One region of the Streptococcus sp. cx1 genome, then DNA from elsewhere that is predicted to be linked to it. Evidence: predicted binding sites of a transcription regulator. Region 1 holds the regulator's gene; the other holds the start of a gene.
What was found. Region 1 encodes NrdR, which represses ribonucleotide reductase genes. Its sites were predicted from a motif close to ACACNATATATNGTGT; they were not measured.

Region 1 (10,892 bases):
ATCCGTGAAAAATGAGTAAATTACAAGATAAATTATTTGGTAAAGTAACCATTAGAAAAAAGTTGACCATGACAACTGCTGTGGTCTTCTTTCTTGTATTGTCGATGTTCACTCTGGTTGTTATTTTCTCAGCCAATACGCTACTTTTACAACGTGAACGTCAAAATGTAAACACTACAATCTCAAAAGTTGTTACTTATATAGAAAAGGACTGGGACTCCGACGAAGAGTTGAGTCCAGAACCGCTTTTAGCTGCCCTTTATTCGCCTAAAAATATCTATGCATCGATCATTAATGGCGTGCTTTCCGAAAAGCACTCTTTGGATGGTCAGGTTGCGATTTCTAATAAATTATATTCTAACCAATCTGTTTTTGTTTATGACAAAAAGGGAACGTTTATCTTTACTTCTGAGGAGAACACAGATTCGCCTCCAGGTATGTCCGAGGTAAACAAATTGAAGTCAGTTTCCTATAAAGGGAAGCGTGGTTTCTTGCTGCAAGTTCCAATCTACGGTAAGGATAAAAAGACCATCGTTGGTTATGCCCAAATTTTCCATGATTTGGAATTCTACTATGCTCTTAAAGAGCGTTTGATTTTCTTATTGATTTTCCTAGAAGTGGGGATGACGGTCCTAGTTATCGCAGCAACTGTAGTTGTCTTGACATCTATTCTTCGTCCGATGAGACAGTTGCACGAAACGATGGGAGTTATCACCGATTCGCCAAGTGACTTGGAACTTCGTTCTAAGATTGAAAGTCACGATGAAATTGGTGATTTGGCGGTTAACTTTAACCGCATGATGGATAAAATTCAAGAAAATAATCAGATGCAGATGCGTTTCTTGAGTGACGTCAGTCATGAATTACGTACGCCGATTGCAGTTATCAAGGGGCATATGGACCTCTTGCAACGTTGGGGTAAAAATGACCCTGAGATTCTTGAAGAAAGTCTTGAGGCTGCCAGTCACGAGGCCAACCGTATGACGATTATGATTAATGATATGTTGGATTCTATCCGTGTCAAAGGATCATTTGAAAATCACAGAAACGATACTTGTGATTTGAATTCTTCAATCCGTACGGTTATTGGTAATTTCCGTGTCTTGCATGAAGACTACCAATTCTATCTCAATGATTTCGAGAGCTCAGAGCGCCCTGCACAGATTTACAGCCAACACTTTGAACAGGCGATTACGATTTTGATTGATAATGCGGTCAAGTATTCTCCTGTTAACAAGGAAATCCAGGTTACAATTAAGGCTCTGGAAGATGAAATGTTGGTGCAAGTGCAAGATAATGGTGAAGGGATCTCTAAAGAAGATATTGAGCATATCTTTGAGCGCTTCTATCGTTCAGATAAGGCACGTAACCGTACGACAACGCAATCTGGTGTTGGTATTGGTTTGTCAATCCTTTACCAAATTGTGGAAGCTTATCGCTGCCGTATCGATGTTAGTTCTGAACTTGGTGTTGGAACACGTTTCGACCTTTACATTCCATTTGCAGATGGAGAAACGACGACACCTCAACTTGAGCTTTAAATCAATTTATAAGAGACTTAGAGTGGTTCTTGGTCATGAGCACGCCTCGTTTAGGGCGTGCTTTTTATGTGTTTTTATGGTAAAATAGAGTACCGAATTTCAAAGATTGGTGGTGAAGTGCATGCGTTGTCCAAAATGTCAACACAATAAATCTAGTGTTATCGATAGCCGTCAGGCAGAAGATGGGAATACCATTCGTCGTCGTCGTGAGTGTGATTCTTGTCATGCTCGTTTTACAACATTTGAGCGTGTGGAAGAAGTTCCACTTTTGGTTGTCAAAAAAGACGGTACTCGTGAACAATTCTCTCGCGATAAGATTTTCAATGGTATCTTGATGAGTGCTCAGAAGCGTCCAGTTTCTAGTGAGGATATCGAAAATGCCATCACCCGTATTGAGCAAAACATTCGCCGTAACCATGATGGAGAGGTTGATAGTGATGTCATTGGGAATTTAGTGATGAAAGAACTCGCTGACCTTGATGAAATTACTTATGTACGTTTTGCCAGTGTCTACCGTTCTTTCAAGGATGTTGATGAGATTGAAGAGTTGCTTCAAGAAATCACCAAAACTGTACGTGCGAAAAAAGAGTCTAAAAAATGAGACCTATTGAAGAATTTGTCTATGTTGGCAATCAGGTTATCGTTCCCGATCAGGCAAGTTTGATGCGTTGCTATTATCCCATTATTGGGAGTGAAGGATACGCTCTCTACCAGTATTTCGTGGCTTTTTATGACAATGGTAATCACCGCCATAAGTTTGCGGCTATTCTGAACCATCTTAACTTTGGAATGCAGCCCCTTCAGGAAGCACTGGCGGTTCTGACAGCAGTAGATCTCTTGGCCTTTTACCAGTCACCTCAAGGGTTTTATGTTATAGAGCTTAAGTCTCCCTTATCAATTGAGCAGTTTCTAAAACATGCCGTTTATAGTTCACTTCTCGAGCAAAAGATTAGTGAACCAGCAGTAGACGCTTTGAAACCGGCAGGTCTACAAGGCTTGCAAGATTTATCTAAACGTTTTTCGGATGTCTTTACCGATGAGCGTTTGGCTCAAAAGTCTGTGTCTGAAATCAAGCCCAAAAATTCATTTGATTTAAGCAGTTTCAGGAATCGTATGCAGGCTGATGGGCTTGTATTTAAAGATGAAAAGACAGATGTGCCAGAAATCTATAAATTGTCTGAAACTCATGGCATGAATTGGTATGATACTTATCTCTTAGCTAAGAAGACAGCCGTGAACCACCAGATTATTGTCAAGCGTATGCAGGTGCAATTAGAGCAGGCTCAAGCTCAAACATTGGGTGGTGATTCTGCTTTGACAGAGACGGAGAAAAAGATTCTTAAAGCGGTTAGATCCGAAAAGCCTATAGATTACTTGCAAAGTGCTAAAGGCCCAAGCGGGACTGTGACTAATTCTGAGAAGCAGATTCTCACGGATTTGGCACAAAGAGGCTTTATGGATGAGGTCATTAACCTCATGGTTGCCTACAGTTTGGGACGGACACGTTCAACGAATGTAAATCGAGAGTATATCTCTAAACTTGCCAACGATTTTGCCTTTAAGAATATCGTCACTGCTGAACAGGGGTTTTTAGCTTTGCGTAGTGGTTACGATAAGAAATCACAGCAAGCAAAAGCTGATTCTAAGAAGAAAACAAATGTGCCGAGCTGGAGTAATCCAGATTATGATAATCAAACCAGTCAGGCTGATCAGGCTAAGTTGGATGAAATTAGACGTCGAGCTTTGGCAAAACTAGAAAAAGGAAAGGAGTAGCCTATGGAAAGAGTTGGACAAACCCTAAACCGAACAGGGCATCATGGGTCTGGCAATGCGACGGATTTAACGAAGCAAATTTTAGCGGATCCAAGAGTGGCTAGCTTTATTCAAGAGCATAGCCTAAGCCAGGATGAAATCAAGCGTAGTCTTCCTAAGTTTAATCAATTCCTAGTGGAATGCCGTAAGGTTAAAGAAGGTGATGCCTCGTATATTGCCAAAGGGTATGAACCGATTCTGACCATGAATGAAGGCTACGCTGATGTCACCTATAAGGAGACGCGTCAGCTCAAGGAGCAACAAGAACAACAGGCTATTGCTAAACGGATTAATTTGGTGAGTCTTCCTCAGTCTTATCGTAAGATTACCTTTGCGGACATTGCATTAGATGATGTAGCTCGTGTTGATACTTTTGAGAGTCTTGTGGATTTTGTGGCGAATTACCCTAGTCCAGACCAGAAAGGCCTTTACATCTATGGAGACATGGGGGTTGGAAAATCCTTCATGTTGGCTGCTATGGCTCATGAACTTTCAGAGACCAAGAAGGTTGCCACGACCATTATTCATTACCCATCTTTTACTATTGATGTTAAAAACGGAATCAAGGACGGTTCTGTCAAGGATCAAATTGATGCTGTCAAACAGGCAGAAGTTTTGGTTCTAGATGATATCGGTGCAGAGCAATTCTCTTCTTGGATTAGGGATGATGTTTTGCAAGTTATCCTCCAGCATCGCATGATTGAGGAGTTGCCTACCTTCTTTACGTCTAACTATAGTTTTTCGGATCTAGAAGCTAAGCTATCCAATGGACGTCAAGGAGACGAGACTTGGCAGGCCAAACGTGTGATGGAGCGTATTCGTTTTCTTGCCAAAGAGGTTCACTTGAAGGGTGTTAATCGCCGCTAAGTTGAATCTAATAATGATAAAGAATAAGAGAGTTTGCTTTCCTTGGTGGAAGTGAGACTGCTAAATGAAGAAAGGAATCCCTATTTAATCAGGGACTTAAACATATGACATTACCTACAGTTGCTATCGTGGGTCGCCCAAACGTTGGGAAATCGACCCTATTTAACCGAATTGCGGGTGAACGTATCTCTATCGTCGAAGACGTTGAAGGGGTAACACGTGACCGTATTTATACCTCTGCTGAATGGCTTAATCGTCAGTTTAGCTTAATTGATACAGGTGGTATTGATGATGTTGATGCACCATTTATGGAACAAATTAAGCACCAAGCTGACATTGCCATGACTGAAGCTGACGTTATTGTCTTTGTCGTTTCAGGTAAGGAAGGCGTGACAGATGCGGACGAGTACGTTGCTCGTATTCTCTATAAGACCAACAAGCCAGTTATCTTGGCGGTAAATAAAGTGGATAACCCTGAGATGCGTGCAGATATCTATGATTTTTATTCTCTTGGACTTGGTGATCCTTATCCAGTTTCATCTGTTCACGGTATCGGTACAGGGGATGTTCTCGATGCTATCGTTGAAAATCTTCCAACAGAAGTTGAAGAAGAAAATCCAGATATCATTCGTTTTAGTTTGATTGGACGCCCAAACGTCGGAAAATCAAGCTTGATTAACGCCATTTTGGGTGAGGACCGAGTGATTGCCAGCCCGATTGCTGGTACGACTCGAGATGCCATTGATACAAACTTTGTGGACAGTGAAGGTCAAGAGTATACCATGATTGACACCGCTGGTATGCGTAAATCTGGTAAGGTTTATGAAAACACAGAAAAATACTCTGTCATGCGTTCAATGCGTGCCATTGACCGTTCTGATATCGTCCTTATGGTTATCAATGCCGAAGAAGGTATCCGTGAGTATGACAAGCGTATCGCTGGTTTTGCCCATGAAGCTGGTAAAGGGATTATCATCGTAGTTAACAAATGGGATACGATTAAGAAAGACAATCATACCGTTGCTAACTGGGAAGCAGATATCCGTGATCAGTTCCAATTCTTGAGCTATGCACCAATTATCTTTGTATCGGCTGAGACGAAACAACGTCTTAACAAGTTGCCGGAGATGATTAAACGCATCAGTGAGAGTCAGAACCGTCGTATTTCATCGGCTGTCTTGAATGATGTTATCATGGATGCCATTGCCATCAACCCAACACCAACTGACAAAGGAAAACGCCTTAAGATTTTCTATGGCACACAGGTTTCGGTTAAACCACCAACATTTGTTATCTTTGTCAATGAAGAAGAGCTTATGCACTTCTCATACATGCGTTTCTTGGAAAATCAAATTCGTCAAGCCTTTGGTTTTGAGGGAACACCAATTCATTTGATTGCTCGTAAACGTAAATAAAAAAGAGACCAACCAGAATAGAATCTTTATGGGTTGGTCTTTTATCATTGTAAGGAGAAAACGATGTTAGAAAATATTCAAGCTTATTTATCAAAACAGGGAGTTAAGTATGTCAAACCTGAAAAAGCGGGTCCACATCAGGAAGAGATGGAAGACCTCAAGGCACTTGGTCAAGCAGCTCGTAAGGAGATGCAGACTTTAGCAAAACTTCTAGGGGAGCGTTTGGCACCCTTTAAGATGGATCGTGTCAGTAATTGGGCCAATCAGGCACAAATATGTCGTCCTCACTTTTGGTGCTATTACAGGGCCCCTGAGGATAGTTTAGACGATGTTGCTATGGCGATTCGACTTTATGGTCAGCTTGAAAAATGGGGGATTTCAGTAGAAGTTAGCTTTGTCGAACGTAAAAAATCAGATACTACTTTAGCTAAGCAACATAAGGTCCTAGACTTACCGATTGCACCCTCTCTATACTATTTTGCCCAGGAAAATGGTGTCAGTCATCGTGTGGAAGGAACTGAAGAAAATCGTCAGATGCTTAAAGAAGCAGTTAGAGATGGTCGTGTTCGTAAGGTGTTGGTCAAATATGATGTCTCTGTGACTACTAGTGAAACAATAGAAGAGTTAGTAGAAAAACTTGCTGATGGATTCGACAAGTTGAAACCTTACTATGAGATAGCTAATCAAAACTAAAAAAATCTCCAGTTTTTTTCTGGAGATTTCTCTTATTTATTTTGGTGCAATCACTTCAGCACCACCCATGTAAGGACGAAGAACTTCAGGGATAGTTACTGAACCATCTTCGTTTTGGTAGTTTTCAAGGATAGCGGCTACTGTACGTCCAACAGCAAGTCCTGAACCGTTAAGAGTGTGAAGAAGTTTTACCTTACCATCAGCTTCGTCACGGTAACGGATTTGTGCACGACGGGCTTGGAAATCTTCTGTGTTTGAACATGAAGAAATTTCGCGGTAAGTGTTTTGTGCTGGAATCCAAACTTCCAAGTCGTAAGTTTTCGCAGCTGAGAATCCCATATCGCCAGTACACAAAGTGATGACACGGTATGGCAAGTTAAGTTTTTGAAGGATGTTTTCAGCGTTAACTACCATTTTTTCCAACTCATCATATGAGTCCTCAGGTTTTGAGAATTTGACCATTTCAACCTTGTGGAATTGGTGAAGACGAATCAAACCACGTGTATCACGACCAGCTGAACCAGCTTCTGAACGGAATGAAGGGCTCATAGCTGTGAAGTAGATTGGCAATTCTTTACCGTCAAGGATTTCACCGCGGTAGTAGTTTGTCAAAGGAACTTCAGCTGTTGGGATAAGGACGTAGTCAGTACCGTCAAGCTCGAAAGTATCTTCCTTGAATTTTGGATATTGACCAGTACCGAACATTGAGTCGTGGTTAACCATGTAAGGTGTGATCATCTCAGTGTAACCTTCTTTAGCGTGCTCATCCAACATGAAGTTGTAGATTGCACGTTCCAATTTTGCTCCAAGGCCTTTGTAGAAAAGGAAACGAGAACCAGTGACTTTAGCACCACGTTCCCAATCTAGGATACCAAGGTCTTCCCCAAGATCCCAGTGTGCTTTAACTTCAAAATCAAATTCACGAGGTGTTCCCCAACGACGAACTTCTACGTTTTCATCTTCGTCAGCGCCTACAGGAACAGAGTCATTTGGTGTGTTTGGAAGTGTCACAACGATGGCATTAAGCTTTTCATCGATAGTAGCAAGTTCTGCATCAATTTCCTTAATTGCTGCAGAGACTTTTTGCATTGCTGCGATTTGTTCAGAAGCATCTTCTTTGTTACGCTTAGCTTGAGCGATACCATCTGAAGCAATGTTACGTTGAGCTTTGAGTTCTTCAGATTTGATAAGAAGTTCGCGACGTTTAACATCAAGCTCTTTAAGTTCATTTAAAGTTTCAGCAGCGACACCACGTGTAGCCAATTTTTCGGCAAGGGCATCGAAGTCGTTACGAATACGTTTTACATCTAACATAAGTTCCTCCAAAAAGTAAAACACTCCAGTGAAAGTGTTGGAGTGACATAGGCCACGGTTCCATCCAACTTCACAGGAGTGCACTTGTTTATGTTTTTAATTATTAGAAACGGTAGAATTTCGTAGGTCAACCCTACCTGCTCGCAGCAACCGCAGGCTTTCTGTAAGGGTCTAGCTAGTACTTATCCGTCTGTTATATTATACAAAAATTATGATTTTTTGGCAAATAAACCTTTGAGTCGAGCCCCAATAGTTTGAATGAGAGTTGGTAGCTTGACGACTTTTTCATTGCCAAGGTGTTCCCTAGCAATTTTTAGAATCTTCCCAGAATCTTTAGAAGCAAAGAGGAATTTGCTCTTGTCTGTCAACACTTCAAAGTGACGGCTAATTTTCTTTCCTGATACATTCGCACCGATTTGAGTAATGCTAGTCCATGGGATTTGAATGTATTGCTCGACATTGACATCTGGGTAGAATTCAAGAGCCACATCCCCGATTAGAAATTTGCCGACTTTCCCCCCGATAGCCATGTAGGAAACGCCTGTTGTATGCAATTCAACTGTTTTGTTTAGTGATTGTGCCATATCTATCTCGCTTTTTGATTGTAGTACTTTTATTATAGCATAAGAAAAGAGTTTAGCTTTGCTAAACTCTTACTCTTTTTACATGATTCCGAAGAAGCTTGCAACAATACCAACTACAAAGAGTCCGATGATGATTGTGATTGGTGAAACTTTCTTCTTAAGCAACCACATACATGCAAAAGTAAGGAGAAGTCCCATCAAACCTGGAATCAATGAATCCAATTGTTTTTGGAGGGTATCAACTTGAATCTTATCGAAGCTAAGTTTGTCATTAACTTGGCCGAGGATAGTCTTAAGTTGGTCACCACTGACATTGCCTTTAGGCCATTCGATATAGGCACCTTTAGACAAAACTTTACCCGGAAGGTTTACAGTGAAGACGATAGAAACCCAACGTTCAACAAGGACAGCCAAGATGAACATACCAAGGATTGATGCCCCTTTAGTAATATCTTTCAAGATACCACCAGACATGTCTTTAGTGATTTCTGAACCTGCTTTGTAACCAAGTTCTTGAGTGTACCACAAGAAGGCCATACGGATAAGGTTCCAACCGATGAAGAAGATAAGTGGACCAGCGATGTTACCAGCTTGTGCCAATGATGCACCAAGGGCACCAAGGATAGGACGAACTGTGAACCAGAAAACAGGGTCACCGATACCGGCAAGAGGTCCCATCATACCGATTTTAACCCCTTGGATAGCAGCATCTTCGATGTCAGTACCGTTAGCTTTTTCTTCTTCAAGAGCCAAGGTAACACCCATGATAGGAGCAGCTACGTAAGGGTGGGTATTGAAGAATTCCAAGTGACGTTTAAGAGCTGCGGCTTGGTCTTCTTTGTTAGTATAGAGTTTTTTAATAGCAGGAATGAGTGAGTAAGCCCAACCCAAGTTTTGCATACGTTCATAGTTCCATGAACCTTGCAAGAATTGTGAGCGCCACCAAACCTTTTTACGATCCGCTTGAGATAATTGAATTTTTTCAGCCATGAGAGCACCCCTTCCTAGTAGTCTTCCAAGATATCGCCGATTGGGTCGCCAGAACCAGATGAAGTTCCGCCACCATTTCCGCCACCTTGTTTAGAAAGGTTGAGGTAGATGAAGGCAATAGCGACACCGATAGCACCAAGAGCGATAAGTGTCAATTGGCTAATAGCAGCAAAAGCAAAACCGATGGCGAAGAATGGCCAAACTTCACGAGTTGCCATCATGTTGATAACCATGGCGTAACCAACGGCTACGACCATACCACCACCGACAACCATACCGTGGTTGAGCCAGTCAGGCATCAATCCAAGGGCATGTTGAACAGATTCTGCTGGGATAGCAAGAAGAAGGGCGGCTGGCACAGCGATACGCAAACCTTGAAGAAGGAGGGCGAGGTAGTGTGCACGTTCAACACCAGCAATGTTTCCACTTTCTGCAGCTTTATCTGCGGCATGAACAAGGGCAACAGAGGCTGTACGAACAAGCATAGTTAGGAAGAGACCGGCAACCGCAAGTGGGATAGCTGTTGCAGTCGCAACACCGATACCTTCAGTTGTGAAGTTACCACCTTTAACCAAAATAATGGCAGCAGCAACAGAGGCAAGGGCAGCGTCAGGAGCGACAGCGGCACCGATATTAGCCCAAGCAAGGGCGATCATTTGAAGAGAACCACCAAGCATGATACCTGCAGTGAGGTTACCTGTAGCAGCACCGATGAGGGTACATGCAACAAGTGGTTGGTGGAATTGGAATTGGTCAAGGATACCTTCAAGACCAGCAAGGAAGGCAACAACTACGACCAAAATTGCAGAAATAATTGACATATCTGACATGGTAATAATTCCTTTTCTATTGAGTTGTGATTAGCTGAGAGTATCAACTAATTTATCCGAATGAAGGTTATTGAACGTTAGCTTTTTTGATAAGGTCGAACAAGTCTTTCTTAGAATCATTTGGTACCTTACGGACGTCGAATTCAACGCCAAGGTCACGCAATTTTTCGAAGCAAGCGACATCGTCTTTGTCCATAGACAAAACGTTGTTAACCATTGTTTTACCAGTTGAGTGAGCCATAGAACCAACGTTAAGTTCTTTGATTGGCACGCCACCTTCGATAGCACGAAGTGCGTCTTGAACAGTTTCGAACAAGATAAGCGCGTGTGTGTTACCAAAGCGAGGGTCCTTAGAAGCATCAATCAATTTTTGAATTGGAACAACGTTTGCTTTAACCCCATTTGGTGCTGCTTGTTTGATCAATTCTTTACGAAGCTCATCTTTAGCAACGTCGTCTGAAGCAACAATGATACGGTCTGCTTTAGAAGCAGGTGTCCAGTTAGTTGCTACTTGACCATGCAAGAGACGTGTGTCCAAACGTGCCAAGTTAATCTTGAGTTTACCATCTCCGATAACTGTCCCTTCTGGGATAGCTCCTTGAGGTGCAGCAGCTTCTACAGGAGCTGCTGTTGTTTCCTCAGCTGGATTAAGCTCCTCTGGAAGTGCCTTGATACCACCCTTAGCTTCCTTGATGATATTAGCAGCAACTTGCTCTGCAGTAGCGTTAGCATCCATCATACGTTCAGTGTATGCTTGGATAAGCATTGGCAAGTTAAGTCCTGTGATGATAGCAATCTTGCGATCTGGATTTTCTCCAGCAATTCGACTGGCTTGGTTAAATGGTG
Region 2 (10,892 bases), on a different contig from region 1:
TCACTTTACTATGCCAATAAGGTTAAGGATGGTAAAGGAGTACTAGATACAGATACATATATCGTAGTTTGGACAACAACACCATTTACAGTAACAGCTTCACGTGGTTTGACTGTTGGTGCAGATATTGAATATGTTCTCGTTAAACCTGCCGGAGAAGACCGCAAATTTGTCGTTGCTTCTGAATTACTTAATAGTCTTTCTGAGAAGTTCGGCTGGACAGATGTGGAAGTACTTCAGTCATACCGTGGTGAAGAATTGAATCAAATCGTCACTGAACACCCATGGGATACAGAAGTTGATGAGCTTGTTATCCTTGGTGATCACGTTACTACTGATTCAGGTACAGGTATCGTCCATACGGCTCCTGGTTTTGGTGAGGATGACTATAACGTAGGTATTGCTAATGGCCTTGAAGTTGCCGTAACCGTTAATGAGCGTGGTATCATGATGGAAAATGCTGGTCCTGATTTTGAAGGTCAGTTCTACGATAAAGTGGCGCCAATCGTTATGGAAAAACTCGGTGATTTGCTCCTTGCTAAAGAAGAAATCTCACACTCATACCCATTTGACTGGCGTACGAAGAAACCAATCATCTGGCGTGCTGTGCCACAATGGTTTGCCTCTGTTTCTAAATTCCGTCAAGAGATTTTGGATGAGATTGAAAAAGTTAAATTCCATTCTGAGTGGGGTAAAGTTCGTCTTTACAACATGATTCGTGACCGTGGTGACTGGGTAATCTCTCGTCAGCGTGCTTGGGGTGTGCCACTCCCAATCTTCTATGCTGAAGATAAAACACCAATCATGACCGAAGAAACAATTGAACATGTGGCTAAACTTTTCGAAGAGCACGGTTCAGTTATCTGGTGGGAACGTGATGCCAAAGATCTTCTTCCAGAAGGCTTTACACATCCAGGTTCACCAAACGGAGAGTTCACTAAAGAAACTGACATTATGGACGTATGGTTTGACTCAGGTTCATCATGGAATGGTGTCGTTGTTAACCGTCCTGAGTTAACTTATCCAGCTGACCTCTATCTCGAAGGTTCAGACCAATACCGTGGATGGTTTAACTCATCACTTATCACATCTGTTGCTAATAATGGTGTTGCACCATATAAACAACTCTTGTCTCAAGGTTTTGCGCTTGATGGTAAGGGTGAAAAGATGTCTAAATCCCTCGGTAATACTATTGCGCCTAGTGATGTTGAGAAACAATTTGGTGCTGAAATTCTTCGTCTTTGGGTAACAAGTGTTGATACAACTAATGACGTTCGTATCTCAATGGATATCCTTAGCCAAGTATCAGAATCTTATCGTAAGATTCGTAACACACTTCGTTTCTTGATTGCCAATACATCTGACTTCAATCCAACAACTGATGCAGTAGCCTTTGAAGACTTGCGTTCTGTAGATCAGTACATGACTATTCGATTTAACCAATTGGTTAAGACTATTCGTGATGCCTATGCAAACTTTGAATTCTTGACTATCTACAAAGCCTTGGTTAACTTTATTAACGTTGAGTTGTCTGCTTTCTATCTTGATTTTGCCAAAGATGTGGTTTATATTGAGAGTGCAGAATCACTTGAACGTCGTCAAATGCAAACAGTCTTCTACGATATTCTTGTCAAGATTACAAAACTATTGACACCAATCCTTCCTCATACTGCAGAAGAAATTTGGTCATATTTTGAATTTGAAACAGAAGACTATGTTCAATTGTCAGAGTTGCCAGAAGCAGAAGATTTCGCTGGTCAAGATGCACTTCTTGAAAAATGGAATGCCTTCATGGATTTCCGTAGCCAAGCTCAAAAAGCTTTGGAAGAAGCACGTAATGAAAAAGTTATCGGTAAATCGCTTGAAGCTCATTTGACCATCTATCCTAATGCTGAAGTCAAAGAACTTCTTGAAGGTTTGAACACTAACCTTGCTCAACTTTTGATTGTTTCAGCATTGACTATTGCTGAAGGAGATGCTCCTGAGTCTGCTGTAAGCTTTGAAGGTGTAGCATTCACAGTAGAACGTGCTGAAGGTGATGTATGTGATCGTTGCCGTCGTATCGATCCAACTACCAAAGAACGTAGCTACAATGCGACTATCTGTGATCACTGTGCTAGCATTGTTGAAGAAAACTTTGCTGAAGGTGTCGCAGAAGGTTTTGAAGTAAAAGCAAAATAAAATAAAAAGAGTTCAATTTGAACTCTTTTTCTGTTTGTTTTTCTAATATAGTATTGAACACAATAAAAAAACTAGCTCAGCTAGTTTTTTCTTATAGTCCGTAGTTATAATCATCGTCTTGCATGGCTTCAACAGTCCCTAGAAGGTAACCATTACCAACTTGAGAGAAGAAGTCGTGGTTAGATGTTCCTGTAGAAATACCATTCATAACGATTGGGTTAACATCGTTCGCACTATCTGGGAAGAGTGGATCTTGTCCCAGGTTCATGAGAGCCTTGTTGGCGTTGTAACGAAGGAAAGTCATAACTTCCTCAGTCCATCCAACACCATCATAAAGAGATTTAGTGTAGAGCTCTTCATTTTCATATAATTGGTAGAGGAGATCATACATCCATTCACGGAAACTTTCTTGCTCTTCTTCAGGCAATTCGTTGAACCCTAGTTGGAATTTATAGCCAATATAGGTTCCGTGAACAGATTCGTCACGGATAATGAGCTTAATGATTTCAGCGACATTAGCCAGCTTGTTATTACCAAGATAATAGAGTGGAGTGAAGAACCCTGAATAGAAAAGGAATGTTTCAAGATATGTTGAAGCAACCTTTTTCTGAAGAGGCGTTCCATTTTCATAGATATCGTTAATGATTTTCGCCTTGGTTTGGAGGTATTCGTTACTGTTAGTCCACTCGAAAATTTCTTCAATTTCAGATTTAGTATTCAAAGTTGAGAAGATTGAAGAGTAAGATTTGGCGTGAACAGATTCCATGAACTGAATGTTGTTCAATACAGCTTCTTCATGAGGTGTACGGACGTCTGCACGAATGGCTTCAACACCAGTTTGAGATTGCATGGTATCTAGCAAGGTTAAACCACCGAAAACTTTTCCAACCAAATCCTTTTCTTCAGCTGAAAGTTTACGCCAGTCATCAAGGTCATTTGAAAGTGGGATACGTGTATCTAGCCAAAATTGTTCGGTCAATTTTTCCCAAGTAGATTTATCAATCGCATCTTCGATTTCATTCCAGTTAATGGCTTTGTAGTAAGTTTCCATTAGAAACCTCTTTCTTTATTGATGTCGTTACTATTTTATCATAATTCAAAATCATGATATAGTTTTTTGAGTTGATCTATTAAAAAAGTCGGCGAACCGACCTTTTAATGCATTTTGTAAATAAGAGTAGTGAGGTTGTTATCGTTAAATCACCATCTTAGATGACACAGCTTTCACATTGGTTAGAACCAACCTCTTCACCGTCATCTGTATAAGTACGGATGTAGTAGATTGATTTAATTCCCTTGTTAAAGGCGTAGTTACGAAGGATAGAAAGGTCACGAGTCGTTTGTTTATTTTCTGTTTTCCATTCGTAAATTTCTTTTGGTAACTCACTACGCAAGAATAGGGTTAATGACAAACCTTGATCAACGTGTTCAGTTGCAGCGGCATAAACGTCGATAACTTTACGCATGTCCATGTCGTAGGCTGAAGTGTAGAAAGGAATTGTGTCTGTTGAAAGACCGTTGGCTGGATAGTAGATTTTTCCGATTTTCTTTTCTTGACGTTCTTCAATACGTTGTGTGATTGGATGGATAGAAGCCGAACAGTCGTTAATGTAAGAGATTGAGCCATTTGGCGCAACAGCCAAACGGTTTTGATGGTAGAGTCCATCTTTCTTAACGAGTTCACGGAGCTCTTCCCAATCTTTGGCTTGTGGGATGAAGTGGCCATCGAAAAGTTCTTTGATACGGTCAGATTTAGGAACGTATTGGCCTGTAACGTATTTGTCAAAGTAAGAACCATCAGCATATTTTGATTTTTCAAAACCGACAAAGGTTTCTTGACGTTCACGGGCAATGTTGTTAGATTCAACTAAAGTCCAGTAGTTCATAAGCATGAAGTAGATATTAGTGAATTCAACAGATTCAGGGCTACCATACTCGATATGGTGTTTAGCGAGGTAAGAGTGAAGCCCCATAGCTCCCAAACCAAAGGTATGAGCTTGTTGGTTACCATTTTTGATAGATGGTACAGCATCAATACTTGAGCTATCTGTAACAAAGGTAAGCGCACGTGTCATTGCTCTAATCGAACGACCAAAGTCAGGTGAGGTCATCATGTTAAGGATATTAGTTGATCCAAGGTTACATGAAATATCTGTACCGAGTTTAACAAACTCTTGTGCATCGTTAAGCTCACTTGGTGTTTGAACTTGAAGAATTTCAGAACAGAGGTTGGACATGATAATCTTACCATCGATTGGATTGTGTCGATTGGCTGTATCAACATTGACGATATATGGATAACCTGATTCTTGTTGGAGTTTAGAAATTTCAGTTTCTAGCTCACGGGCATTAATCTTGGTTTTTGTGATATTTGGATTGGCAACCAACTCATCGTACATAGCTGTAATATCAATGTAGTTATATGGTTTACCGTACTCTTTTTCGACTGAGTAAGGACTGAAGAGGTACATATCTTCATTATTACGTGCCAACTCGTAGAATTTATCTGGAACTGTAACACCAAGTGATAGTGTCTTAACACGCACCTTCTCATCAGCATTCTCTTTCTTAGTAGAAAGGAAGGCAAGAATATCTGGGTGGAAAACATCCAAATAAACAACACCAGCACCTTGACGTTGGCCAAGTTGGTTTGAGTAAGAGAAGCTATCTTCGAAAAGCTTCATAACAGGCACGACACCAGAGGCTGCCCCAGCATATCCTTTGATAGGAGCACCAGCTTCACGAAGGTTAGACAAGCTAATACCTACCCCACCACCAATACGTGATAACTGGAGGGCAGAGTTGATAGAACGTCCGATAGAATTCATGTCATCCGTTACTTGAATAAGGAAACATGACACGAGCTCACCACGACGGCTACGTCCAGCATTTAGAAATGAAGGAGTAGCAGGTTGGTAACGTTGGTGAATCATTTCGTTGGCAAGGTCACTAGCTAGGTTTTCATCACCATCAGCAAAGTAAAGGGCGTTGAATAGAACACGATCTTCAATACTTTCGAGGTAAGACTCGCCATCGTTTGTTTTGAGCGCATATTGTTGGTAGAACTTGTAGGCTGCCATGAAAGATTGGAAGCGGAATTTTTGAGAATGAATTTCTGCAGACAATTTTTCGATGAAAGCAGGTTCGTATTTACCGATGAATTCAGACTCAATATAATCGTTCTCAATCAAATAATTAATTTTATCTGTGATGCTGTTGAATGCCATTGAATTTGGCTTAACGTTTTCAAGGAAGAAGGCACGAAGCGCTTCTTTATCCTTATGCAAAGGAATTTGACCGTTAACAGGACGGTTAATTTCGTTGTTGAGGCGGAAGTATGAAACATCGCCAAGATTTTTTAAAGACATAATACAGATACCAGGCTCAGTTTAATAGTAGATTAAGGTTAAAATATTAAACTAAGCAAACAAGTTCCTTTCTATATAAAAACTTGATAATTAAAGGATTTCTTTAAGTTTAGCCGGTTGAAAACCTGAAAAGACGATATCGCCGGCTTCAATAACTGGAGCAGCAGTGAAACCGAGGCTTTTAACGTAATCGATTTTTTCAGGCTGTTCATCAATGTTGATTTCTTCGAAATCAGCACCTTCCTTTTCCAAGAATTTTTTAGTCATTTTGCACTGCATGCAGTTGTTTTTAGAAAACAATGTAATCTTTGCCATTGCAAATACTCCTTTATAAAAAGATTTTAAGTGGCCAAGAGCCACTTTTTCAACTCTAATAGAATACTACCCAAAATATTGGGAAAAATCAAGCTAAATATCTCAAGGAAATACAATATTTTGTGTTTAGTATTAAAACACAACCCTATATCTTGTGTTTTAAAGGCTTTTTTAAGTTTCCTAAATTAAATAGGATTTGTATATGGAAATGACGAAAAAAGAAACATCTAACCACGAATGTTATATAATATAACATCAAAATGCCAATTCTATTTGTTTTTTCAAAAAAAACAGTGTAGAATAAAGAAAATTTTTAACTAATGGAGGTTCAAGTATGCAAGAATACTGTTCAAATCTAACTGTAAATGGTAAGACATTCTCTTTCTATGATCTCGAAAAAGCAGCAAAATCTCATGATGTTAAGGTCGGAGGACTACCTTATACCATTCGAATACTACTTGAAAGTCTCCTTCGAAAAAAAGATGGCGTCGATGTTAAGGAATCTCACATTTCTGATCTAATGAAATTTCCGAATTTTCCAACAATTTCTGAAGTGCCTTTTAAACCAAGTCGTGTTATCTTACAAGATTTTACAGGAGTTCCTGTTGTTGTTGATTTAGCTTCAATGCGTGATGCTATAGTGGCTAATGGTGGTAAAGCCGAATTTATTAATCCCGAGATTCCAGTAGATTTGGTCATCGACCACTCTGTCCAAGTAGATTCATATGGATGTGATACTGCTCTTGAAGATAATATCAATCTAGAGTTTAAACGTAATAACGAGCGCTATGAATTTCTTAAGTGGGCTGAACAGTCTTTTGAAAATTATCGTGCGGTTCCACCAGCAACAGGGATTATTCACCAGGTTAATATTGAATTTTTGAGCGATGTCATTATTGAAAAAGATGGGTTACTCTATCCTGATTCTATGTTTGGTACAGATAGTCACACGACTATGATTAATGGTATTGGCGTTCTTGGTTGGGGTGTTGGCGGCATTGAAGCTGAAGCAGCTATGCTCGGTGAAGCATCTTATTTCCCAATTCCAGAGGTTATTGGTGTACATCTGACAGGAGAGTTGCCTAAAATTGCAACGGCAACAGATTTGGCTCTCAAGATTACTCAGGTGCTTCGTTCTGAAAATGTGGTTGGTAAATTCGTTGAGTACTTTGGACCTGGCTTGAAGAGCTTATCTCTAGCTGATCGTGCTACAGTCGCTAATATGGCACCAGAATATGGTGCGACCTGTGGTTATTTTCCTATTGATGACGAGACTCTTAACTACATGCGTTTAACTAACCGTGATGAGGAACATATCCAAGTCACTGAAGCCTATACAAAAGCCAATCATCTTTTCTATGATCCAAGTAAAGAAGCCAAGTATACTAAGATTGTTGAAATCGATTTGTCATCTATTAAACCTTCTATCTCAGGTCCTAAACGTCCACAAGATTTGATTCTCTTATCAGATGCTAAGCAAGAATTTCAAGATGCAGTGGTACGAGAAGCAGGTGTCCGTGGTTTCGGTTTGGATAAGGAAGAGTTAGCAAAAACTGCAAACGTTGACTTTAAGGATCATTCAGAAACAATTCAAACAGGTCATGTGGCCATTGCAGCTATCACATCATGTACCAATACCTCAAATCCTTACGTTCTTATGGCAGCTGGTCTTTTAGCTAAAAAAGCGGTTGAGAAAGGATTAAAAGTATCTCCAACAGTGAAGACATCTTTGGCACCAGGTTCTAAGGTTGTTACTGGTTATCTCAAAGCTTCAGGCTTACAAACCTATCTAGATAAGCTTGGCTTTAACTTGGTAGGTTACGGTTGTACAACCTGTATTGGGAACTCAGGAGACTTACGTCCTGAGGTGGCTAAGGCTATTGTAGAAACTGATTTATTAGCGAGTGCCGTTTTGTCAGGAAATCGTAATTTTGAAGGGCGTATTAATCCACTTGTTAAAGCAAATTTCTTGGCTAGCCCACCATTGGTTGTTGCTTATGCCTTGGCAGGTAACACGAATATTGATTTGACAACTGAACCTTTAGGCTTTGATGATAATGGTCAAGCTGTTTATTTAGAGGAAATTATGCCATCTCGTGAAGAAATTGAGACTTATGTTGATAAATACGTCACCCGTCAACTCTTCCAAGATGAATATGCCAGTGTCTTTTCTGATAGTGAGAAGTGGAATGCTATTCCTACTGAACAAAGTCAAAATTATAAATGGAATCAAAACTCTACCTATATTCAAAACCCACCTTACTTTGATGCTTTAGGAGATGATTTGAGCGTTAAACCATTGAAAGATTTGAAGGTTTTGGCTAAATTCGGAGATACGGTAACAACAGACCATATTTCTCCAGCGGGAAATATTGCCAGAAATAGTCCAGCAGCTCGTTATTTGACTGAGAATGGTGTTGATTATCAAGAATTCAATTCTTATGGTAGCCGTCGTGGTAATCATGAAGTCATGATGCGAGGAACCTTTGCTAATATTCGTATCAAGAATGAGCTAGCAGATGGAAAAATTGGTGGATATACTAAATATGATGGTGACATTCTACCTATATATGATGCTGCTATGAAATATAAAGAAGCTAATCAAGATACGATTGTAATTGCCGGTAAGGATTATGGTATGGGCTCAAGTCGTGACTGGGCGGCTAAAGGTGCTAATCTTCTTGGTGTAAAAGTAGTGCTTGCTGAGAGTTTTGAGCGTATTCACCGTTCAAATCTCGTTATGATGGGGATTTTACCAGTCCAATTTATGGAAGGAGAAAATGCTGAAAGTCTTGGATTGACAGGACAGGAGACCTTTAGCTTTGACCTTTCAGAAAATCCAGGTGTCCATGATGTTATCACTGTTACAGCTTCAACACCTGAACAAACCAAAACCTTTAAAGCCTTGGTACGCTTTGATGCAGATGCTGATATTCGCTACTATAAAAATGGTGGTATCTTGCCAATGGTTGTAAGAAAAAAATTGAAGGGAGCCTAATATGACAACAGTTGAAATTAATGGACTTAAGGATATGATTGCCTGTAATACTAGGATTTCATCTATTATCGATGATCATTTATCGTATTCGGGATATGATATTTCCGAGTTTATGGAAAATAAAGCGTCTTTTGAGGAAGTGATTTATCTCTTGTGGAATGGTCATCTTCCTACGCAAATGGAACTTAAGTACTTTGAAGCTGAGTTGCGTAAGAACTATGATATTTCTGATGCTGTAGAGCAATGCATTCTTATCCAATCTCGTCCACATTTGCACCCAATGAGTGTTTTACGTTCAACAGTCTCCCTTCTTGGGGTTTACAATGTGGACGCCGAGGAAAGATCCATGGAGGCAATTTATCAGCAAAGTATTGAATTGATGGCTAAATTGCCTACAATTATTACGACTTTTGCACGCTTACGTACTGGTAAAATGCCCCTCAAACCAAGAGAAGATTTAGGTTTTGCGGCTAATTTTCTCTACATGCTGAATGGTGTTGAACCTTCTGAAATTGAAATTGAAGCTATGAATAAGGCTTTAATTCTTCATGCTGATCATGAGTTGAATGCCTCAACTTTTGCAGCGCGTGTTTGTGCCTCGACTCTGACAGATATCTATTCGTGTGTCACAACAGCTATTGGTGCTCTAAAAGGTCCCTTGCATGGTGGAGCTAATGAACGCGTCTTTGATATGCTTAAAGAAATCCGTGAATCTGGTGATGTTAATGCTTACTTGCAGGAAAAACTTGATTCTAAAGAGAAAATCATGGGATTTGGACACCGTGTATACAAGAAACAGGATCCTCGTGAAATTTTCTTAAGAGATATGGCTAAAAAGTTGACAGAGGGTACTGAGAATGAAGAATTCTTTAATATGTCTCAAGAAATTGAAGAATTCATGAAAGATAAGAAGGGATTGATTCCCAATGTGGACTTTTATTCAGCCACCGTATACCATACTCTAGGAATTGACAGCGATATCTTCACCCTTATCTTTGCTATGAGTCGTGTTGCCGGCTGGATTGCTCATATTCAAGAGCAGCAAAAAAATAATAAATTGATTCGTCCACGCTCGCAGTACATCGGACAAGAAAATATGACCTATATTCCTTTAGAAAAACGCTAGGGAGGAAAGCTATATGGCAGAAAAAATCGTAATGAAAAATGGACAGCTTCAAGTTTCTGATCGTCCAATTATCCCTTTTATTGAAGGGGATGGTGTTGGACATGATATCTGGAAGAATGCCCAAGCAATCTTTGACAAAGCAGTAGAAGTAGCCTATGAAGGAAAGCGTCATATTGAGTGGCAAGAGCTTCTAGCCGGTAAAAAGGCTTATGACAAAACTGGTGAATGGTTGCCGAAAGAGACTTTGGAGGCTATTCGAGAAAGTTTAGTAGCTATTAAGGGACCGCTTGAGACGCCAGTAGGTGGTGGTATTCGTTCTTTAAATGTAGCTTTACGTCAAGAACTTGATCTCTACGCTTGTGTTAGACCTGTTCGTTACTTTGACGGAGTAGCAAGTCCACTTAAGGAACCAGAAAAAACAAATATTACTATCTTCCGTGAAAATACCGAAGATATTTATGCGGGGATTGAATGGGAAGCAGGAACGGCAGATGTCAAGCGCGTGATAGAGTTTCTCCAGACAGAAATGAATGTTAATAAAATTCGCTTCCCAGAATCAAGTAGTATCGGAATCAAGCCAATTTCAATAGAAGGAAGTAAACGTCTCATTCGCTCTGCTATCGACTATGCTCTCAAGAACAATCTAAAGAAAGTGACATTGGTTCATAAAGGAAATATTCAAAAATTCACAGAAGGTGGCTTCCGTAAATGGGGTTATGAAGTGGCTCAGGAAGACTATAAAGAAGAATTGCTGGATGGTCGTTTAGAGATTAATGATATAATCGCGGATAACTTTTTACAACAGATTCTTTTAAATCCAGAAAAATTTGATGTTGTTGCCTTAACCAACTTGAATGGTGATTATGCCAGTGATGCCTTGGCTGCACAAGTTGGTGGTATCGGC

Region 2: nrdH (glutaredoxin-like protein NrdH) is a predicted target of NrdR. The motif match lies at 5,975-5,990, and genes of this name have one in related genera.

The regions. Positions count from the first base shown of each region.
Region 1 is NZ_JBQSUN010000004.1:154,837-165,728, forward strand. It holds gene ACT170_RS06905 (response regulator transcription factor) at 1-15, shown strand, start outside; gene ACT170_RS06910 (HAMP domain-containing sensor histidine kinase) at 12-1,541, shown strand; gene nrdR (transcriptional regulator NrdR) at 1,663-2,142, shown strand; gene ACT170_RS06920 (DnaD domain protein) at 2,139-3,314, shown strand; gene dnaI (primosomal protein DnaI) at 3,318-4,220, shown strand; gene der (ribosome biogenesis GTPase Der) at 4,325-5,635, shown strand; gene ACT170_RS06935 (glucose-6-phosphate 1-dehydrogenase family protein) at 5,699-6,328, shown strand; gene serS (serine--tRNA ligase) at 6,365-7,642, opposite strand; gene ACT170_RS06945 (DUF956 family protein) at 7,852-8,226, opposite strand; gene ACT170_RS06950 (PTS system mannose/fructose/sorbose family transporter subunit IID) at 8,305-9,216, opposite strand; gene ACT170_RS06955 (PTS mannose/fructose/sorbose transporter subunit IIC) at 9,231-10,046, opposite strand; gene ACT170_RS06960 (PTS sugar transporter subunit IIB) at 10,114-10,892, opposite strand, start outside.
Region 2 is NZ_JBQSUN010000001.1:406,209-417,100, forward strand. It holds gene ileS (isoleucine--tRNA ligase) at 1-2,181, shown strand, start outside; gene nrdF (class 1b ribonucleoside-diphosphate reductase subunit beta) at 2,273-3,232, opposite strand; gene nrdE (class 1b ribonucleoside-diphosphate reductase subunit alpha) at 3,390-5,549, opposite strand; gene nrdH (glutaredoxin-like protein NrdH) at 5,640-5,864, opposite strand; gene acnA (aconitate hydratase AcnA) at 6,199-8,862, shown strand; gene ACT170_RS02020 (citrate synthase) at 8,864-9,988, shown strand; gene icd (NADP-dependent isocitrate dehydrogenase) at 10,002-10,892, shown strand, end outside.